DNA from 4 places in the Agrobacterium larrymoorei genome. Region 4 is predicted to be linked to each of the others. Evidence: predicted binding sites of a transcription regulator. Region 4 holds the regulator's gene; each other region holds the start of a gene.
What was found. Region 4 encodes PhoB, which activates phosphate uptake and scavenging genes when phosphate is short. Its sites were predicted from a motif close to TGTCATNNANCTGTCAT; they were not measured.
Positions count from the first base shown of each region.

Region 1: the regulator PhoB is predicted to act here: its motif matches at 1,938-1,954, upstream of CFBP5473_RS09545 (bifunctional 2',3'-cyclic-nucleotide 2'-phosphodiesterase/3'-nucleotidase).
Region 2: the regulator PhoB is predicted to act here: its motif matches at 2,254-2,270, upstream of CFBP5473_RS00920 (DUF1045 domain-containing protein).
Region 3: the regulator PhoB is predicted to act here: its motif matches at 2,298-2,314, upstream of CFBP5473_RS05415 (BtaA family protein).

Region 1 covers NZ_CP039691.1:1,985,297-1,989,588, reverse strand. Annotated here, with positions in the region: gene CFBP5473_RS09545 (bifunctional 2',3'-cyclic-nucleotide 2'-phosphodiesterase/3'-nucleotidase) at 1-1,857, opposite strand, end outside; gene CFBP5473_RS09540 (PilZ domain-containing protein) at 2,010-2,327, opposite strand; gene CFBP5473_RS09535 (DUF4344 domain-containing metallopeptidase) at 2,635-3,519, shown strand; gene CFBP5473_RS09530 (dihydrofolate reductase family protein) at 3,568-4,212, shown strand.
Region 2 covers NZ_CP039691.1:187,378-191,669, reverse strand. Annotated here, with positions in the region: gene phnN (phosphonate metabolism protein/1,5-bisphosphokinase (PRPP-forming) PhnN) at 1-337, opposite strand, end outside; gene CFBP5473_RS00925 (alpha-D-ribose 1-methylphosphonate 5-triphosphate diphosphatase) at 334-1,470, opposite strand; gene CFBP5473_RS00920 (DUF1045 domain-containing protein) at 1,494-2,198, opposite strand; gene phnE (phosphonate ABC transporter, permease protein PhnE) at 2,301-3,650, opposite strand; gene phnE (phosphonate ABC transporter, permease protein PhnE) at 3,650-4,292, opposite strand, start outside.
Region 3 covers NZ_CP039691.1:1,153,895-1,158,186, forward strand. Annotated here, with positions in the region: gene CFBP5473_RS05405 (glycoside hydrolase family 25 protein) at 1-161, opposite strand, end outside; gene CFBP5473_RS05410 (class I SAM-dependent methyltransferase) at 328-1,005, opposite strand; gene CFBP5473_RS05415 (BtaA family protein) at 1,002-2,252, opposite strand; gene CFBP5473_RS05420 (lytic transglycosylase domain-containing protein) at 3,596-4,292, opposite strand, start outside.
Region 4 covers NZ_CP039691.1:2,834,491-2,838,782, reverse strand. Annotated here, with positions in the region: gene pstB (phosphate ABC transporter ATP-binding protein PstB) at 1-537, shown strand, start outside; gene phoU (phosphate signaling complex protein PhoU) at 630-1,343, shown strand; gene phoB (phosphate regulon transcriptional regulator PhoB) at 1,475-2,158, shown strand; gene CFBP5473_RS13710 (GcrA family cell cycle regulator) at 4,267-4,292, opposite strand, start outside.

The DNA of each region.
Region 1 (4,292 bases), 850 kb from region 4:
CCGGGCGAAGGACCAGTTGTCGTCGGCGGAGGGGTTGATGGTGCCCTGATCGATGATGTAGCGGACGATGACGTCGCGGTTGGTATCTGGGGCGACGAAGATGATTTTGTCGGAGCCGATGGCGGGGAACTTGCCACCGCCGCTGGCGCGGTAATTGTTCGTCGCGACAACGAATTTCTGTTCCGGATCGATCGGCTTGCCCTGGAATTGCAGGTTGACGATGCGGTTGCTGTTCGGGTTCACCGCCTTGCCGTCCTTATCGAACTTCGCCGGTTGCGAGACGTCGATCTGGTAGGTCACGCCATCGATGACATCGTAATTATAGGACGGGAAGTCGTTGTTGAGCAGCGGCGCGTCCTTTGAACCGGCCTTGACCGTGTTGAACATGCCTGCCGACATTTCCAGCCAGTCCTTAACCTGCGCGCCGTTGATAAGAACGGCCTGCACGGTGTTTGGATAGAGATAGAGGTCCGCGACATTCTTGATGGCAATGTCACCGGCGGGGACATCGGTGTAGTAATCCGCACCGCCGCGACCGCCGGCCTTGAAGGGGGCTGCTGCGGAAAGAACGGGCAAGTCCTTATACTGGCCGTCCTTCAGCATATCCTTGATGTACCAGGTCTGCGCGTTGGACACGATCTGGACGGAGGGGTCATCCGCGACCAGTGCGAAATAGGAGTAGAGCGGCGCGGAGGTCTTGCCGACGGGGCGGCGGACATAGGCCAGCGCTGCCTCGTGATCCGTCTTTGCGGCGGCGATGACTTCCGGCTTGTCCTTCACATCGGCAACGATCTTCTTGTTGTCGTCTCGGTGGTAGATGGGGCGGGCTTCGGTGGTGAAGTCCACGATCTTCCAGCTCTTGCCGTCCTTTTCGAGCAGCAGATCGATGAGGCCCATATGTGAGCCCCAGAAACCGGCCATGACGGCGGGCTTGCCCATCAGCGTGCCCTTGACGGGATCCGCACCTTCTATGCCATCCCAGGTTTTCGGGCCGGGGAAGACCAGATGCTGGTGGCCGGTGAAGACGGCGTCGATGCCTTCGACGCCTGCCAGATAAAGCGAGGCGTTTTCCATGCGGTCGCTCTGGCCCTTGCCATCGATGCCGGAGTGGGACAGCGCAATGATGATATCCGCGCCCTGTTCCTTGATGATCGGCACCCAGGCCTTGGCGGCATCGACTATATCGCGCGTCTGGGCCTTGCCTTCGAGGTTCTTGGCATCCCACATCATGATCTGCGGCGGGACGAAGCCTATGATGCCGATCTTGATCGGGCTGCTGGCGCCAGAGCCGTCCTTGATCTGCTTGTCCAGGATCACGTAGGGCTTGAAGAAGAGATCGTCCTTCTTCGGATCGGACGCGAGTTCGCCCTTGGTCAGGTTGGCGCAGACGTAAGGGAAATTCGCGCCGCCCAGCGTGTTGAACATGAAATCGAGCCCGTAATTGAACTCGTGATTGCCGAGCGTGCCGCAATCGTAACCCAGCACGTTCATGGCATTGATGACCGGGTGCTTGTCGCCCGCCTTCATGCCGCGCTCATAGGCGATGTAATCCCCCAGCGGGTTGCCCTGAAGGAAATCGCCATTGTCTACCAGCATGGAGTTTCCGGCTTCGGCACGGATGCTGTCGATGATGGACGCGGTGCGGGCAAGACCCAGCGTGTCGTTCGGCTTGTCGGCGTAATAATCGTAAGGGAAGACGTGGACGTGAATATCCGTGGTTTCCATGATGCGCAGATGCGCCTGGTTGCCTTGAGCGCGCGCAGCAAATGGATGCAGCATGACCAGCGCGGAGGTGGCTGCGAAGCCACTAAGAAGAGAACGACGCGTGATTGGGTGAAGGCCGATAAGCGAAGACATGGAAACTCCCCGAATGAATTCAACTGCCCGTAAAGACGCTGGGCAGGGTAGAATGAATTGCAGAGGAGTCCATCACCAAAATGACAGCCGTCTGACTTGTCCCGCTTTTTTGAACCGGACGATAAAAATTCTGCGCGGCTATCGTGTCCAGGTTAGCCCGCCAGTGTGGGCTTCACCTCCTCATGGAAGAATCGGAAATAGGATGAAAGCTGAGCGAGCGTGTTGGTGGAAAGCTGCAGGCTGAGGCCGAGCCGGTTGGCGTGTTGCCATTGCACCGTGCCTTCGATGAAGCCCAGATCCTCGCTCTGTACTTTCACGCGGCTGCCCTTTGCGGCGGCGAAGGGGCCGTCCATCTCCAGCGCCATGCCGGTTGCGGAAAGGTCTACGACGCGGCCTTGGACAGACTGGCTGAAATACTGAACCTTTCCATAAATGCGCGTCTTGCTGCGGCCTGCGCCGCGATTGCTCATCGTCATGTTTCCTGTCACGGATGCCTCCATTTTGTTTGGACCCATCATGGCAGGCGGAGGTTGAGAGCGGCTTAGGATATTGCTTAAAATTGAAGCGGGGTGTTTCAGAACGGTTCCGCTTCAATACCGGAATGATACGGATGCGCTCGGTTCGGAGCGCTGCCTTATTTGCGTTGCTTCTTTGCCGCTATGGCTGTGAAACGCGTCTCTTTCCACGCGTTTCTTATATGACGAGGCAACCAGCCCATTGCTTGTGCCGTTTACTTTAGCAATCAATCTTGCGTCTCGTTCTGGAAAGTTGACGTAAATGCTGCGCAGGTTTTGGACCGTTTTACCGGTCGCCGTTCTATCTCTCGTTTCACCTGCTGCGCATGCGCAAGTTGCCCCGGCGCTGGATGATCTTTCCGACGAGCAATTGCAGCAGACTGTGAATTTCGTCATCGGCAACGCCATTTTCGGCGTTTATCACGAAGCAGCGCAGATGCTGATTTCCGACTTTTCGCTGCCAGCTTCTGATGGCGGCAAGGATTCTGCGGATGAGCTTGCGGCAACCATGATGCTGGAAGCCAATGAGGAGTGGCTGGACACGGCAATCGTGAACGCTACGGACAGCTGGTATCTGGCACGCGGGGCGGATCAACTGCCGGACCATAATGCGCCGCTTCACTCCGTGCTGGTGCCCAATACCGAGCGTGACAGGCAGATGGCCTGCCTGATGGTTGGCAAGGATGCGGAAGGCTATGGCGATCTGGCGGAGATGATGGGGCTGCCCAAGGCCGACTGGAAGTCCTGCGAAACCGCCTATCCGCAGGCTGTTGCGCGGTGGAATGAGGTTCTGAAGCCGCATGTGAAGACGCCCGGCACCACAAAATTCATCACCAATTACGAGCCTGCGCGCGATCCCTTCCTCGACATCTATGCAACGATGGTAAAGGAATCCAAGGTTCTCGACCTGATCGCCCGCGGCTTTAGCGCCTATGGCCTGAAGGGCGAGGTGAAGCTGACGGCACGCAGCTGCGGTAGGCCGGATGCATACTGGTCTGCGGAAAAACGCGAAATCACCTATTGCTATGAGCTTGCGAAATTTCATGGCGAGCTGATTGCCGCGCATCTTCTGGGCGGCGGCAGCGAGAAGGAAAGCGAGCCTGCAAAGGAAATTCCGACAGCCGTCAATCTCGGTCAGGAATTGTAAGCGCCGCAAACTCTGATAGCTTTCTCTTACAAGATGAGGAGGCTTTTTATGTCGCGGCTCGTTGTTCGCAGTTTTTCGATTTCACTGGATGGATATGGCGCTGGCCCGGACCAGAGTCTTGAGAACCCGCTTGGCGTGAATGGCAAGACGCTGCACCAGTGGGCGTTCGAAACGCGCACCTTCCGCAAAATGTTCGGTCAGGATGGCGGATCGACCGGCGTGGACGAAAGCTTCGCTTCCAAAGGCTTTGAGAACCTAGGCGCCTGGATTCTGGGTCGCAACATGTTCGGCCCGGTGCGCGGAGAGTGGCCGGATGAGGAGTGGAAAGGCTGGTGGGGCGACGAGCCGCCGTACCACGTTCCCGTTTTCGTGCTGACCAACCACCCGCGCGCCTCCTTCGATATGAAGGGCGGAACGACATTCCACTTCATCACCGGCGGCATCGAGGAAGCGCTGGATGCGGCAAAGGCCGTGGCCGGGGAAAGGGATGTGCGGCTGGGCGGTGGCGTCTCGGTGATCCGACAATATTTGCAGGCGCAACTGATCGATGAGCTGCATCTGGCGCAGAGCCCGGTGCTGTTGGGCAAGGGTGAGAATTTGTTCGATGGGCTGGATTTGCCGGAGCTTGGGTATCGGTGTCGGGAGACGGTGCGTGGGGAGAATGCGGTGCATTTGGTGATTGGGCGGGGGTAAATTCAGCCCAGAAGGGCGGAGCTCAATCTCGCCCTAAAACGAACTCATCCACTGTCGCAAGAATGACGAGAAGCAAAAAA
Region 2 (4,292 bases), 320 kb from region 4:
CATTGGCGATCAGGATTGCGCCACGCTCCGTTGCATCTTTCGCTGAGGCGGGGATGCCGTAGCTCAGGCCGTGGGCGCTCCACGACACGCAGAACGCACCCGACAACCGCCTGCGCTCGAACTCGGCGTCATCCACGCCCTCATGCAGTTCCCCGCCAGCATCGCTGCTGCGTGTAATGACGCGGCGGACGTGGTGAAGGCGAGGGTGCTTGCCGATACGCTCAAGCGCATAGTCGATCAGCGTATCCTTGCCCGCACCGCTTGGGCCAACCACGACGATCATCGTGCCGAGTGTAGAGGAGGTGTTCGGGCTAGAGTCAGTTTCGTCGGCACTCATGCAACACGAACACCCTGACGCCAGACACTGCGCACGACGGGAACACCTGCCTCACGGTGTACGCGCACCAGATCTCCCCGCAGGCCAGCGGCGATACGACCACGGTCGCTCAAGCCGACCGTCGAAGCAGGCGTCGACGTCACCATCGACAAGGCCCGTGGCAAGGAGATGCCCTCGACCTGGTCCGCCAACAGAAATGGCGCGTAAAGCAGGCTGAAGGGAACGTAATCCGAAGACAGCACGTCGAGAACGCCAAGTTCGGCCAGATCACGCGCTGCTATATTCCCCGAATGCGACTTGCCCCGCACGATGTTCGGCGCCCCCATCAGAACGCTCATGCCCGCGCTATGCGACGCCTTGGCCGCCTCGATGCTCGTCGGAAACTCCGCAAGCCTAACTCCGTGACCAATCGCTTCCCCAACATGTGCCTCCGTCGCATCGTCATGACTCGCAACCGTGATGCCACGCTCGGTACAGCGTGCTGCGAGATAGTTTCGATGCTTGTCGGAATATTTCTGCGATGCAGCGACGCGGCGGTCAACGAAGGCTTTGAAGACCTCGTCGCTGAGGCCCCGCTTCTTTTGATAGAACATGATGTACTGATCCATCGTCTGAAACTGGCGCTGGCCCGGGGAATGGTCCATCAGCGAGATCAGCTTCACATGCGGATCGGTCTCGAAATCCTCGAAATGCTCAAGCACATCGGCAGAGGCAACTTCGCAGCGCAGGTGAAGAAGATGGTCTGCACGCAGGCGGTTTTCCCGCTGGGCCTTTTCTATGGCGTCCGCCATGTCACGCATCTCGCCGCGCTCAAAGCCACCGTCCTCGTCCGAGCCCAGACGAAGGCAATCGAAAACGGTGGTGATTCCGGAAGATGCGACCTGAGCGTCGTGCGCCTGAATAGCGGCGATCTTGTCCCAGGTCACACCCGGGCGGGGAGAGTAATGCTGTTCCAGATGGTCGGTGTGAAGTTCGACCAGACCGGGGATGAGATAGTCGCCTTCGAAGTCCTCGCCACTGCGGGTCTGACCTTCGCTGATATCGGCAATCAGGCCGTCACGGAGAAGAACGGAGCCTTCGAGAATTTCATTCTCAAGAACAATTTTTGCATTGGATAGAACATGTTCGGACATATCGGACATCTTTCATATCGTTGTCAGCCAAGAGGCTGCCATGTGTGAACGGTAAATGCATCGCCGCGCGCTTTCTCCACGAACAGGCCGAGGCCGGAAATGGTGAGCGGGCGTTGAGTGAAATCGGAAAATGTCTGCGCGAGAATGCTGGCCGCCCGCTCGCTCTGGCTCTCTTCGACCGGGCCTGTCAGTGTCATGTGAAAGCGGAAATCATCCATCACATGCGGATAGCCCCACGTCGTGAGATTACGCCGCTGGCTGTCGCTGAGGTTCTGCGGTTTCCGGCGCGCTATGTCGCTCTCCGACAAGGGCGCGCGGAATGGCTCGAAATACTCCACGACGTCAGCGGCAAAGTCCTGAAGCGGCTGATATGTCGAAGCGGGAACCAATGCGAAGAAGGGTCCAAGCGAGCCGATAACGATCTCGGGTATGTCGAATGCCGGACGGGACGCGGTGAATCGTGTCAGCGCATCGATGAGGTCCGCTTCGCTATAGTCGGGAGAAAGTTCGAAGGGAGCCTTTAGCGTCGCATGAAAGCCATAACGACGTGGCTCGGCAGTCATCTCCGCAAAGGATGCGTAGTTGCTATAGGCCTGATCCGAAAACGCGTTTCGACCCAGCCAGTGCGATGCCTTCTGTGTGAGGGAATCGCTTTCGGCGGGAGTGAAATAGATTGCGTAGCGCACAGTGTCGCACTTTCGAATGTCACGGGAACGGTTGAGGAGCATTTGAGACGACTCGTCTCGGCCCCGCAAGATCAGAAGTGCGAGGTAGACCTTTTCCGTGACAGAATGATGATATCCGGCAAATGAACATCATGAAAAGACGCTCTAATGATGCAATTTTCCGATCAGGCGAGAGCGGATGGCGTTTGACATATTGTCGAACAGGAAGACGACGATGAGGATGAGAAGCACCATATAGGCGACCTTGTCCCAGTCCTGATTGGTGCCCATGGCTTCGAGCAGCTTGAGGCCGATACCGCCAGCACCCACGGCGCCGATGATGGTGGCTGAGCGCGTATTGCTTTCCCAGAAATAAAGCGACTGCGAGATGAAGACCGGCAGGACCTGAGGAATGACGCCGTAGCGGTTTACGATTGCAGGCGACGCGCCGACGGACTTCACGCCCTCGCGCTGCTTGTCATCCACATTTTCGAGAGCCTCCGCGTAAACTTTACCGAGAGCGCCCGTATCGGTGAAGAAAATCGCGGCGATCCCGGGGATTGGTCCCGGGCCGAAGCTGCGGGTGAAGAACAGCGCCCAGATCAGCATATCGATAGAGCGGAGGAAATCGAAGGCGCGCTTCATGCCCCAGTTGGCGAGGCGGCTGCGCGTTATGTTGCGTGCCGCGATGAAAGCCAGAGGGAAGGCGAAGAGAGTTCCAAGCAACGTCCCGACAAATGCCATCACCAGCGTCTGTAACAGCTTGGAGAGAATATCCGCGTGCTGCCAGACCTTGTTGTTCAGAAAGTCATTGGTCATTGCGGAGATATTGGACTGCTGGGGATCGAGACGCTCGCCCCAGAGCGCCAGCGCTGCGAGCCCGGGATAGCTACGGCCCCAGAATTTGGAATCCGTATCGAACAGGAAATTGGCCCATCCTAGGAAGCGGCGCTGGACATAAAGCTGGCCGGTGCGAATTTCGGCCTGACCGGCAAAACCGTACTCGACGATAACCTTGCTGCCATCCTGACGAATTTGAGGTGGCACGCCTGCGGGTGCGGTCACGGCATCCGGGGTGATCGTGACAGGATAGGATTTTCCATCGACATAGACATCCGCCCGTGTCGGCGTGATATCGATCCGATTGGTGAGATCGCCATAGATCACGCTGTAACCACCATCCGGAAGTGGCTGGAGCCAGTCGATCTTCGCGTGCGCCGGATATTGGCCTCGGCTCGTCCATTGCGGCGTGACTTTGCCATTGTCGAACCGCAGGCGCGGCTGCGCGCGCCATGAGTACCAGTCCTGAATGTAGCTGGAGGCGCGGTCCCAGCGCCCCTGCATGAAGGCGGGGCCGACATTGAAGGCGAAAAAGCAGATGACAAGATAGGAAAACACCGCGCCAAGCGCGATCAGCAGACCATAACGCTGCAAAAAGCTGCGCTGGAAAACGTGAGGATATTGCGAAAGCAGGCGTTCGCGGTCGGCACCGTTGATCACGTAACTGGAAGACATCACGCGGCTCCTCTACCGAATTCGAAGGATTGCTGCCCAATCAGCTTCCGGCGCGCCCAGGCGGAAAACTGGTCGACGGCGATAATGGTGACCAACAGCAGGATGATGATGGCATAGGTCTTGGCAGCGTGATCGCGACCGATGGAGAGGCGGAAGACCTCACCGATACCGCCGCCACCGACTGCCCCGATGATTGTGGATGCCCGCACATTGATTTCGGCACGAAGCAGTGCGTAGGACACGAAATTCGGCAGAACTTGCGGCACGATTGCGAAGCGCACACGCTCGATCCAGTTCGCTCCCGATGCGCGCAAGCCCTCGTCGGGTTTCATGTCGGCATTCTCCACCACTTCGAAGAACAGTTTTCCCAAAGCCCCGACGGTGTGGATGGTGATCGCGACAATGGCTGCGATGGGCCCCAGCGAAAGAATGGCGGTTAGAAGACCCGCGACGACGATCTCGGGAAATGCCCGCATCAACTCCATCACGCGTCGCACGACGAAACGGACGATACCGGCGCCGACAAGATTGGTGGATGCAAAGAAGCATAGAACGAAGGCGAAGGCCGTGCCGATGAGCGTTGAGACAAGCGCGATATTCAGCGTGATGACGAGTTGGTAGAAGAAGTTCGGAATGTAGAAA
Region 3 (4,292 bases), 1.3 Mb from region 4:
ACCTCGTGGCGGTGAGGTGATTTCGAGCCGAAATCCTGCGGATCGTTATCCTTGAATTTCGGCCTTGCGACGGAGGCTGTTTCGAGGAAATCGTAACTGGTGGAGGTGCAGCCGCTGACGATGAGCAGGGTGGTGAGAAGAGCCGGAATGAGCCGCCGCATGATGTTCCCAGTCGATAAATGATGTCCCGCCGACGATCTTGCGCGCGAAACGCGGCGCATATCGTTAACTCCCATTTACCATAACAGGGTAAACAAGCGGTTATTGCAAGGGCTTCTTCATTTGCTCCCACCTGACTTGACGAGGCAAGAGGTTGTCGGGATTGCTTCAGGCCCCCTGCAACGTCAGAACCGCACGCCATGCATAGCCACGCGCAATCGGTTCGAATTCCAGGCTTGCATTGTGGCTTCCAGCCAGCGTTTCCAGAACGTAACGCATGTTTGCGCGCGGCGTGACGTGGAACTTCGTCAGCCATGCCTGAAGCATGTTGCGGAACCAGACCGGCAGATTCTCCTGCTGGCCGAAATCCACGATGTGCAGCGAGCCGCCCGGCGCAAGCGAGAGGAGGGCGCGTTCGATGGCTTTTTCCCACTCCGGGATCATCGAGACCGCATAGGAGATCATGATGCGATCGAAGCCTTCGCTGCGGCCGAATTCGCTGAGCTTGAAGGTTGTCGCATCTGATACGCGCAGCGTGGGGCGTTCACGCTTGCCAGTAAAATTCTCGCTGGCAGTGGTCAGCATTTCGGCGGAGATATCGAGACCATAGAGTCTGGCGGAAGGAAAGTGGCGCGCTGCGAGCAGCAGATTGCGACCTGTGCCGCAGCCCACTTCCAAAAGGCTTCCGCCTTGCGGCACGTCAAGCTTCTCGATGGTCCGGTCCCGCCCGAGCAGGTAGTATTTGCGGGTGATATCGTAAATGTGTCGCTGGTGGCGATACATCTTGTCCATCAGGCCAGCGTGATGGGCATCGTTGAGGCTGACGCTGTCTCCGATGATCTTCATGCCAGAGCCCTCTGATAGATGTGGAAGCCGCCGTAAATAGCCGAGCGGTCCTGTGCGTTCAGCTCCCGCGAACGTTCTTCGAGGTAGGACCACTGCGCCCCGATATCCGGCGAGAGGCGCCCTTCGATGACGCTTTTTTCCGCAGCCGTGCGGAAGATGACGCGGGCTTCCGGGACCGCAGTGCGGGTGATCTGCGCCCATAATTCGTTGAGCTGGGTATCGGTCATCCAGTCCTGCGCGTCGAGCAACACGTAGCGATCCACCGAGGATGCGGCTTTGGAGGCGAGAAGCTCCGTGAACGTGGCGTGATGAACGGCGACGCGGGCGGCGTTCTGGCGGATTGCGGGATAGTAATCCGTCTTCAGGTAATCGGGCAGGGCGCCCTCATGGTCATCCGGATACCGCCGCGCAAAGGCCTGCCATGCAAAGTAGTTTTCCTTCAGCGGAAAATCGCAGGCGAGTTTTTCGAGCCGCTGGCGCAGAACCGGAGCGATTGTGTTGCCGTCCGAGAGGCTCGCAAGCTCGTCATACTGCTTGGGCGGAATGCCAAGGCCGAAGAGCGAGCTTTTGCGTTTGGTCAGCCAGCGGATCATCGGCTTGTCGAAGAGGGGGGCGACCTTCTCATCGAAAAAGCGGCGCTGATCTTCGATGGAGCGTGCCTGCGCCATGTCCTGGAGTTTTACGCCGTGCAGACGGGCCAGCACATGGCCTGCGCCAATGAAGCGACCAAGCAGGCCGGTGCGATAAATATTACGGTTGAACACAGAGATGCGACGACGGCCCGTCATGCTGCGCTTCGACCAGTAAGCGCGCGTCTGCTCATCGAGGTGCGGCGCGATGAAGCGGTCATAGCCATCGGCATTGGAGCGCACATTCGCGCGTCCGAACTGGCGCACGACATCGCCATGGTTCGGCAGATGGCGAAAAGCGGCAAGTTTCAGCTTGTTCAGCGCGATGTGGTGGGGATTGAGATCGACCACATCGATGCTTTTCGGATTGCGCGAAAGGTATGCCAGTACGTTGCAGCCGCCGGAGCCGATGGTGACGATGCTATGGCCTTCCCGCAGCTCCATGGCCTGCATGTCGACATCGGGATCTTCCCAGATTTGCGGATAAACGAGGCCGGAAAACAGCACGCCAAACAGCCGCTCGGACAGCCCGCTGGTGGACAATGCCTTGTGCTGGAGAAGAGCGTCCTTGAGCTTGGCGTTCTTGCTGAAGCCGGTCTTGGGTGCGGCACTCGTCATATGATTCCACCTCTCGTTCGGGTGACAGGCGTTTAGCGCCGGGACGCAACAGTTTGATGACGGGGGTGTGATAAGGGTTGCTGTGTCGTGCCGTAGTCTTGACGTTGCCACACCCACCACCCTCATGCTGAGGTGCCCCGCAGGGGCCTCGAAGCATCCGACCACAAGCTCGAGTATGCGGCCCGCAACCCTCGCCCTTCGAGGCTCCGGCTTCGCCTGCGCACCTCAGGATGAGGGTAGCTAATGTCGTCGCTATCAAATATCCCGGCCAGCTTCATTCCAAGCTTCGCCGTTCACGCGGCAGCACCTGCCCGTGGCTTGATCTTCTCATTCTTGTCCATTGCCCCTTCAGGCCATGGCATTCCGGACGGGGCACTGAAAGCTGCCTCGTTTGGTAGTTTAGTATATGGCACCTCTCAGCGCCCCGTTCAGCGGTTTATGCTCGTGAACTCGGCCATTCTGCAGTGGTAGAAAACATGGTGTTCGTCTGACGCCTTAGTCTCGTCCCCGCCGGTTAGCCGGTCAGGGCGAAGCGCCGCCGGTGCTTCGTGTGGCTTGCCGCCGGACGTGAAGCACCGAAACCATGCCTTCCACCACCTTGCATGCTGCGCAAGCAAACCCGGCGCACTGACTGGGACTGGAGCAAACGAACGGTCCGACGTTCACATGCTCCTCCCTTGTCGCCGGAGGTGGCCATTCTCACGAACCCCGATTGAGAGACTTTGCGTCGTCTTCTCCCAACCAGCGCCGACCCCGCCTCGCCGCAACGCCTTGCGGTGTATCCGCGACGGGATGGGGGGAGTGTACGGGTGGTTTTGGGGGTGGGGAAAAATGTTGGGGGGATTATTTTTTGGTTTTTTAGAAAAATTCGTGGTGCTGGGGTTGGGGCGGGTCACTATGTGGGCGTGCTGATGCAGCCGTAATTCGGCAACAAGGCTAAGGCACCCACTGCCGTCATCCTCGGGCTTGACCCGAGGATCCACGTACTTCAACGAAATCAAGTGGTTGTGGATCCTCGGGTCAGGCCCGAGGATGACGGAGGGTGGGTTGTGCGTTGGTGGGGCAAAGGTTACCCCTCACCAAGAAAACCTAGGACTTCGCTTTGCGAAGTCGAGGTTTTCTATCCTCTCCCACAGGGGGAGAGGAAAATGTGCCGCACCGTTTCGCTGTTTCTCAAGCTTTCTTGAGAGTAGGAACGGTGCCTCGGGTTACCACTACCCTTGTGGGAGAGGAAGAAAAATCATGATCTTAGCTTTAGCTAAGTCATAGATTTTTCAGGTGAGGGGTTCCGCTCCGAAGTCAATTAGACTCTCGCACCCAGGCTCAAGGCGGAGGGAGTGCCGTTACTGGCGCAGGACGTGGAGCATGCCTTTGCGTTTGGCGTCGTAGTAGTAGCCGCGGGCGTAGAGGCGGACGGCGCCGTCGCGGTCGTTTTCGGCGACTTTCCAGGCGCCGCTGAGGTATTTGACCGCGTATTTGAGGTTTGTTTCGGCGTCGAAGAGGCCGTTGGCCGGGCCGTTGAAGCCCATGGAGCGGGCGGTGGCGTGCTTGATCTGCATGAGGCCGAAGTGGCCGCCATTATAGGCTGCCGGATTATAGCGGCTTTCGCGCATGACCACGCGGTGCACCAGATCTTCCGGTACATGATACATGGTCGCGTATTTGGAGATGAGGCCGCTGAGTTTTTCGCGACCGACAGGCTGCGGACCCTCTGGTGCGGTCGTCAGGCCCTCGCGGGTGCTGATGGCGGCGAGTGCTGCGTTTTGTGGCGCCGATGCATAGGCGAGCATGGTGCCTTCCGGTTTGCGCAGAGGCACGATGGTCTGTTCACGCACCATTTCTTCCGTCAACTGCACTGGCGCCGAGGAAGGCGTACCGGGTGGTGGCGGCGCTGGCGGGAAGCTGCCCTTGACGGCAACGACCTGCGGCAAGGATGCGGTGCCCGATGTGTTGGCGGCAGCGTGAAGGCCAGCGGCGCTGGTTGTCGTCATCGCGGTTGCGGCAACCGGTGTTGCGCCGAGCGATGCATCGGTGGTGACG
Region 4 (4,292 bases):
GATCCGTCCATCGACGTCGTGGAACTTCGCGCCCGCGTCGGCATGGTGTTCCAGAAGCCGAACCCGTTCCCGAAGTCCATCTACGAAAACATCGCCTACGGCCCGCGGATCCACGGTCTCGCCCGCAACAAGGCGGATATGGACCAGATCGTGGAGCAGAGCCTGCAGAAGGCTGGTCTCTGGAACGAAGCCAAGGATCGCCTGCACGAATCCGGCACGGGTCTCTCCGGCGGTCAGCAGCAGCGTCTGTGCATCGCACGCGCCGTTGCCGTTTCGCCGGAAGTCATCCTCATGGACGAGCCCTGCTCGGCACTCGACCCGATTGCGACGGCCAAGGTGGAAGAGCTCATTCACGAGCTTCGCGCCAACTATACCATCGTCATCGTCACGCACTCCATGCAGCAGGCCGCCCGCGTTTCGCAGCGCACGGCCATGTTCCACCTCGGCCACCTGGTGGAAGAGAACGATACGGACAAGATGTTCACCAACCCGGATGACCAGCGCACCCAGGATTACATCATGGGTCGCTTCGGCTGATCAGCCACGAGTGACGTCATCACACCGCGCCAGCCGCTCGAGCCCAGAAGGTGGGCTTGCGGCAAGGCGTTTCGAAACCGGAGAATTCGAACATGACAAATTCCCATATCATGTCAGCCTATGATGAAGAGCTGAAGTTCCTCACCCGCCGTATCGCTGAAATGGGCGGTCTGGCCGAACAGATGTGCGCCGATGCCGTGCGTGCGCTGGTCAATTCCGATGCGGCTCTTGCCCAGAAAGTCATCTCCGACGACACGATCCTCGATCATGCCGAGCGTGAAATCGGCGATAAGGCCATCGTCACCATCGCAAAGCGCCAGCCCATGGCTGCCGACCTTCGCGAAATCATCGGTTCGCTGCGTATCGCAGCCGATCTGGAGCGCGTCGGCGATCTCGGCAAGAACACTGCCAAGCGCGTGATCGCGGTTGCCGGAACCGGCGTTCCGCGCAAGCTCGCCCGTGGCCTAGAGCATCTCTCCGAACTCGCGCTCGTGCAGCTGAAAGAAGTGCTGGATGTCTACTCCACCCGTTCTGCGGAAAAGGCTCAGGCCATCCGCGAGCGCGATGAGGAAATCGACGCCATGTACACCTCGCTCTTCCGCGAGCTCCTGACCTACATGATGGAAGATCCGCGCAACATCACCACCTGCACGCATCTTCTGTTCTGCGCCAAGAACATCGAGCGCGTCGGCGATCACGCCACCAACATCGCCGAAACGATCTACTACATGACGACCGGCAGCCAGCCGGAAGGCGAGCGCCCGAAGGACGATAGCTCCAACACGCTCGGCGCTGTCACGGAATAAGTTTTGCAGCATCGGCTTGGAAAGATCGGGAAGGTCTTCGAAAGGCTCGATGCTTGGATCAACACGCTGGAGCGTCATCATGGGTCCGGGGGGACTGACGCTCCAGAGAAGACTGGCGGAGTTTGAAGCCAATGGTGCCTAAAATTGCAGTTGTCGAAGATGAAGAGGCCCTTAGCGTTCTTCTTCGCTACAATCTGGAATCCGAAGGTTATGACGTCGATACGATCCCGCGCGGCGATGAGGCGGAAATTCGCCTTCAGGAACGCACGCCGGATTTGCTGATCCTCGACTGGATGCTGCCCGGCGTCTCCGGCATCGAGCTTTGCCGCCGTCTGCGCATGCGCCCCGAAACCGAGCGCCTGCCGATCATCATGCTGACCGCCCGCGGCGAAGAAAGCGAACGCGTTCGCGGACTGGCCACCGGCGCGGATGATTATGTGGTCAAGCCCTTCTCCACACCGGAACTCATGGCTCGCGTCAAAGCCATGCTGCGCCGCGCCAAGCCGGAAGTGCTGTCTTCAGTGCTCAAATGCGGCGATATCGAACTGGACCGCGAAACCCACCGCGTCCACCGCAAAAGCCGCGAAGTCCGCCTCGGCCCAACCGAATTCCGCCTCTTGGAATTCCTCATGACCTCGCCGGGCCGCGTTTTCTCCCGCTCGCAACTGCTGGACGGCGTCTGGGGCCACGATATCTACGTCGACGAACGCACCGTAGACGTCCACGTCGGCCGCCTCCGCAAAGCCCTCAACTTCTCCAGCATGCAGGACGTCATCCGCACGGTGCGCGGCGCTGGATATTCGATGGAAGCGTGATTGCGGTCTTTGGCACTCATTCCAACCGCCATCGCCATCCTCGGACGTGACCACTTGCCTTTTGCGAGTTCGCGGTCGAAGCACAACCCCTCACCTGAAAAATCTATGACTTAGCTAAAGCTAAGATCATGATTTTTCTTCCTCTCCCACCCCTTCGACAAGCTCAGGGGGAGAGGTAACCCGCGGCGCCGCTTTTACTGGATCGTAAACGCGAAGATGGGGTAGAAACGGTGCGGTCTTTTCCTCTCCCCCTGTGGGAGAGGATAGAAAACCTCGACTTCGCAAAGCGAAGTCCTAGGTTTTCTTGGTGAGGGGTAACCTCTGCCCACCAACGCACACCCCACCCGCGTCATCCTCGGGTCAAGCCCACCGCTGTCCGGTTTAAATGTGCGGATGTGCGGATGTGCGGATGCGCGGCAAGGCTTTGAATGCATTGCAGTTCCATCCTTGAAATCCGGTTGGGACACGCTTTGACCGCGTTTGCTGCGGGGTGGCGAAAGTGCAGCCCCACTTCCGTCATCCCGGACTTGATCCGGGATCCAGCCAGACCAAGTCTTTGGTCTGAAAGACTTTTTCGACGCGCAGACGCGCGTCTGCTGGACCCCGCATCAAGTGCGGGGTGACGGGTGGGGCAGCTGTTCTCGTTCCAAACTAGCCGCCCAGTTTAAACCGGACAGCAGCTGGCCAAGCCCGAGGATGACGGCAGTGGGTGCCTTAGCCTTGTTGCCGAATTACGGCCGCATCAGCACGCCCAATAGTGACCCGCCCCGTAATGGGACAAATCCCAGCATAAAGAATTTTTCAAAAAAAAAATCCCCCCAACATTTTTCCCCACCCCCAAAACCACCCGTACACTCCCCCTCATCCCGCCGCGGATACACCGCAAGGCGTTGCGGCGAGGCGGGGTCGGTGCTGGGGGTGAGGAGGTTACGCGGCCTCTCCATTCCCAGGGTCGAGCAGCAATCCCCCCGGCGGCAACGGGAGGAGGACATGGCGTCGGTTTCGGACCGGCTGGCGCAGTTCTCCCGATGCCCGACCTGGCCGGATCGACAAGCGGCGGTGCGAACAACGGCTGTCGGGTTTCGATCCATCCGTCAGGATTTCGCCGCCGGGCGTACCGACAGCTCATCGTCTCATGGTCGAACGCGATCATGAAGATAGAAGCGAAAGTCAGGCGGTACACAGGAAGACGCTGCATCTGCCGCGTTCACCCCGAAAAGGTGAACGGACGGATCGTAAGGCAACCATCTGGCCAGCACTCGAAACGTGCTGGCGAGTGGGAGCCTTGCGGAGAACGGATCGGGACTGCGGGCTGTACGAGATGTTCGGCGCCCGCATCCTCGAAGGCAGGTGTGGCTGAACTGGCAGGGCGATGGCGGGCAACCATCATCGCACCCGGATGGGAAGGGTTGGGCCTTGATCAAGTCCGACCGGTTCTCCGGCAAGGTTTTTAACCCTTGCCATCCGGGTTATGCCAGCCGTGGCAAGAGGATTGCGGCTCTGCCGAAAGAGCCGAACGGGGCGCTGAGAGGTGCCACATACTAAACTACCCAACGAGGCAGCTTTCTGCGCCCCGTCCGAAATGCCATGGCCCGAACAAGGCGATGGAGAGAATGAGAAGATCAAGCCACGGGCAGATGCTGCCGCGTGAACGGCGAAGCTTGGCATGAAGCTGGCCGGGATTTTTGACATTTTGTTTGCGAGGGAGAACCCCTCACCAAGAAAACCTAAGATTTCGCCTTGCGAAGATCGAGGTTTTCTATCCTCTCCCACAAGGGGAGAGGAAAAGGCGGCACCGTTTCAACGCCATCAAAAAGAAAACGCCGCAAGGGTGCGGCAGGTTATCTCTCCCCCAGCATCCTGAGCCCGCCGAAGGGGTGGGAGAGAAAGCAATTTCAACACCTTAGCGCCAGCTAAGTGTTAGAAATTGCAAGTGAGGGGTTTCATTTTATCGCGTCCATAGCAAAAATAGGACGCCGGGTCTGATAATAGAACCCAGACCTTTTACCACCCAGATATCCTCTCACCACGAAAACAAAATCCACCACCCACACAACAAAAAGCGGACCGAAGCCCGCTCTCCAAAACTCAAAATGTCGCCAAATCCATCAGGCCTTGCGGCGTTCGCTGACGG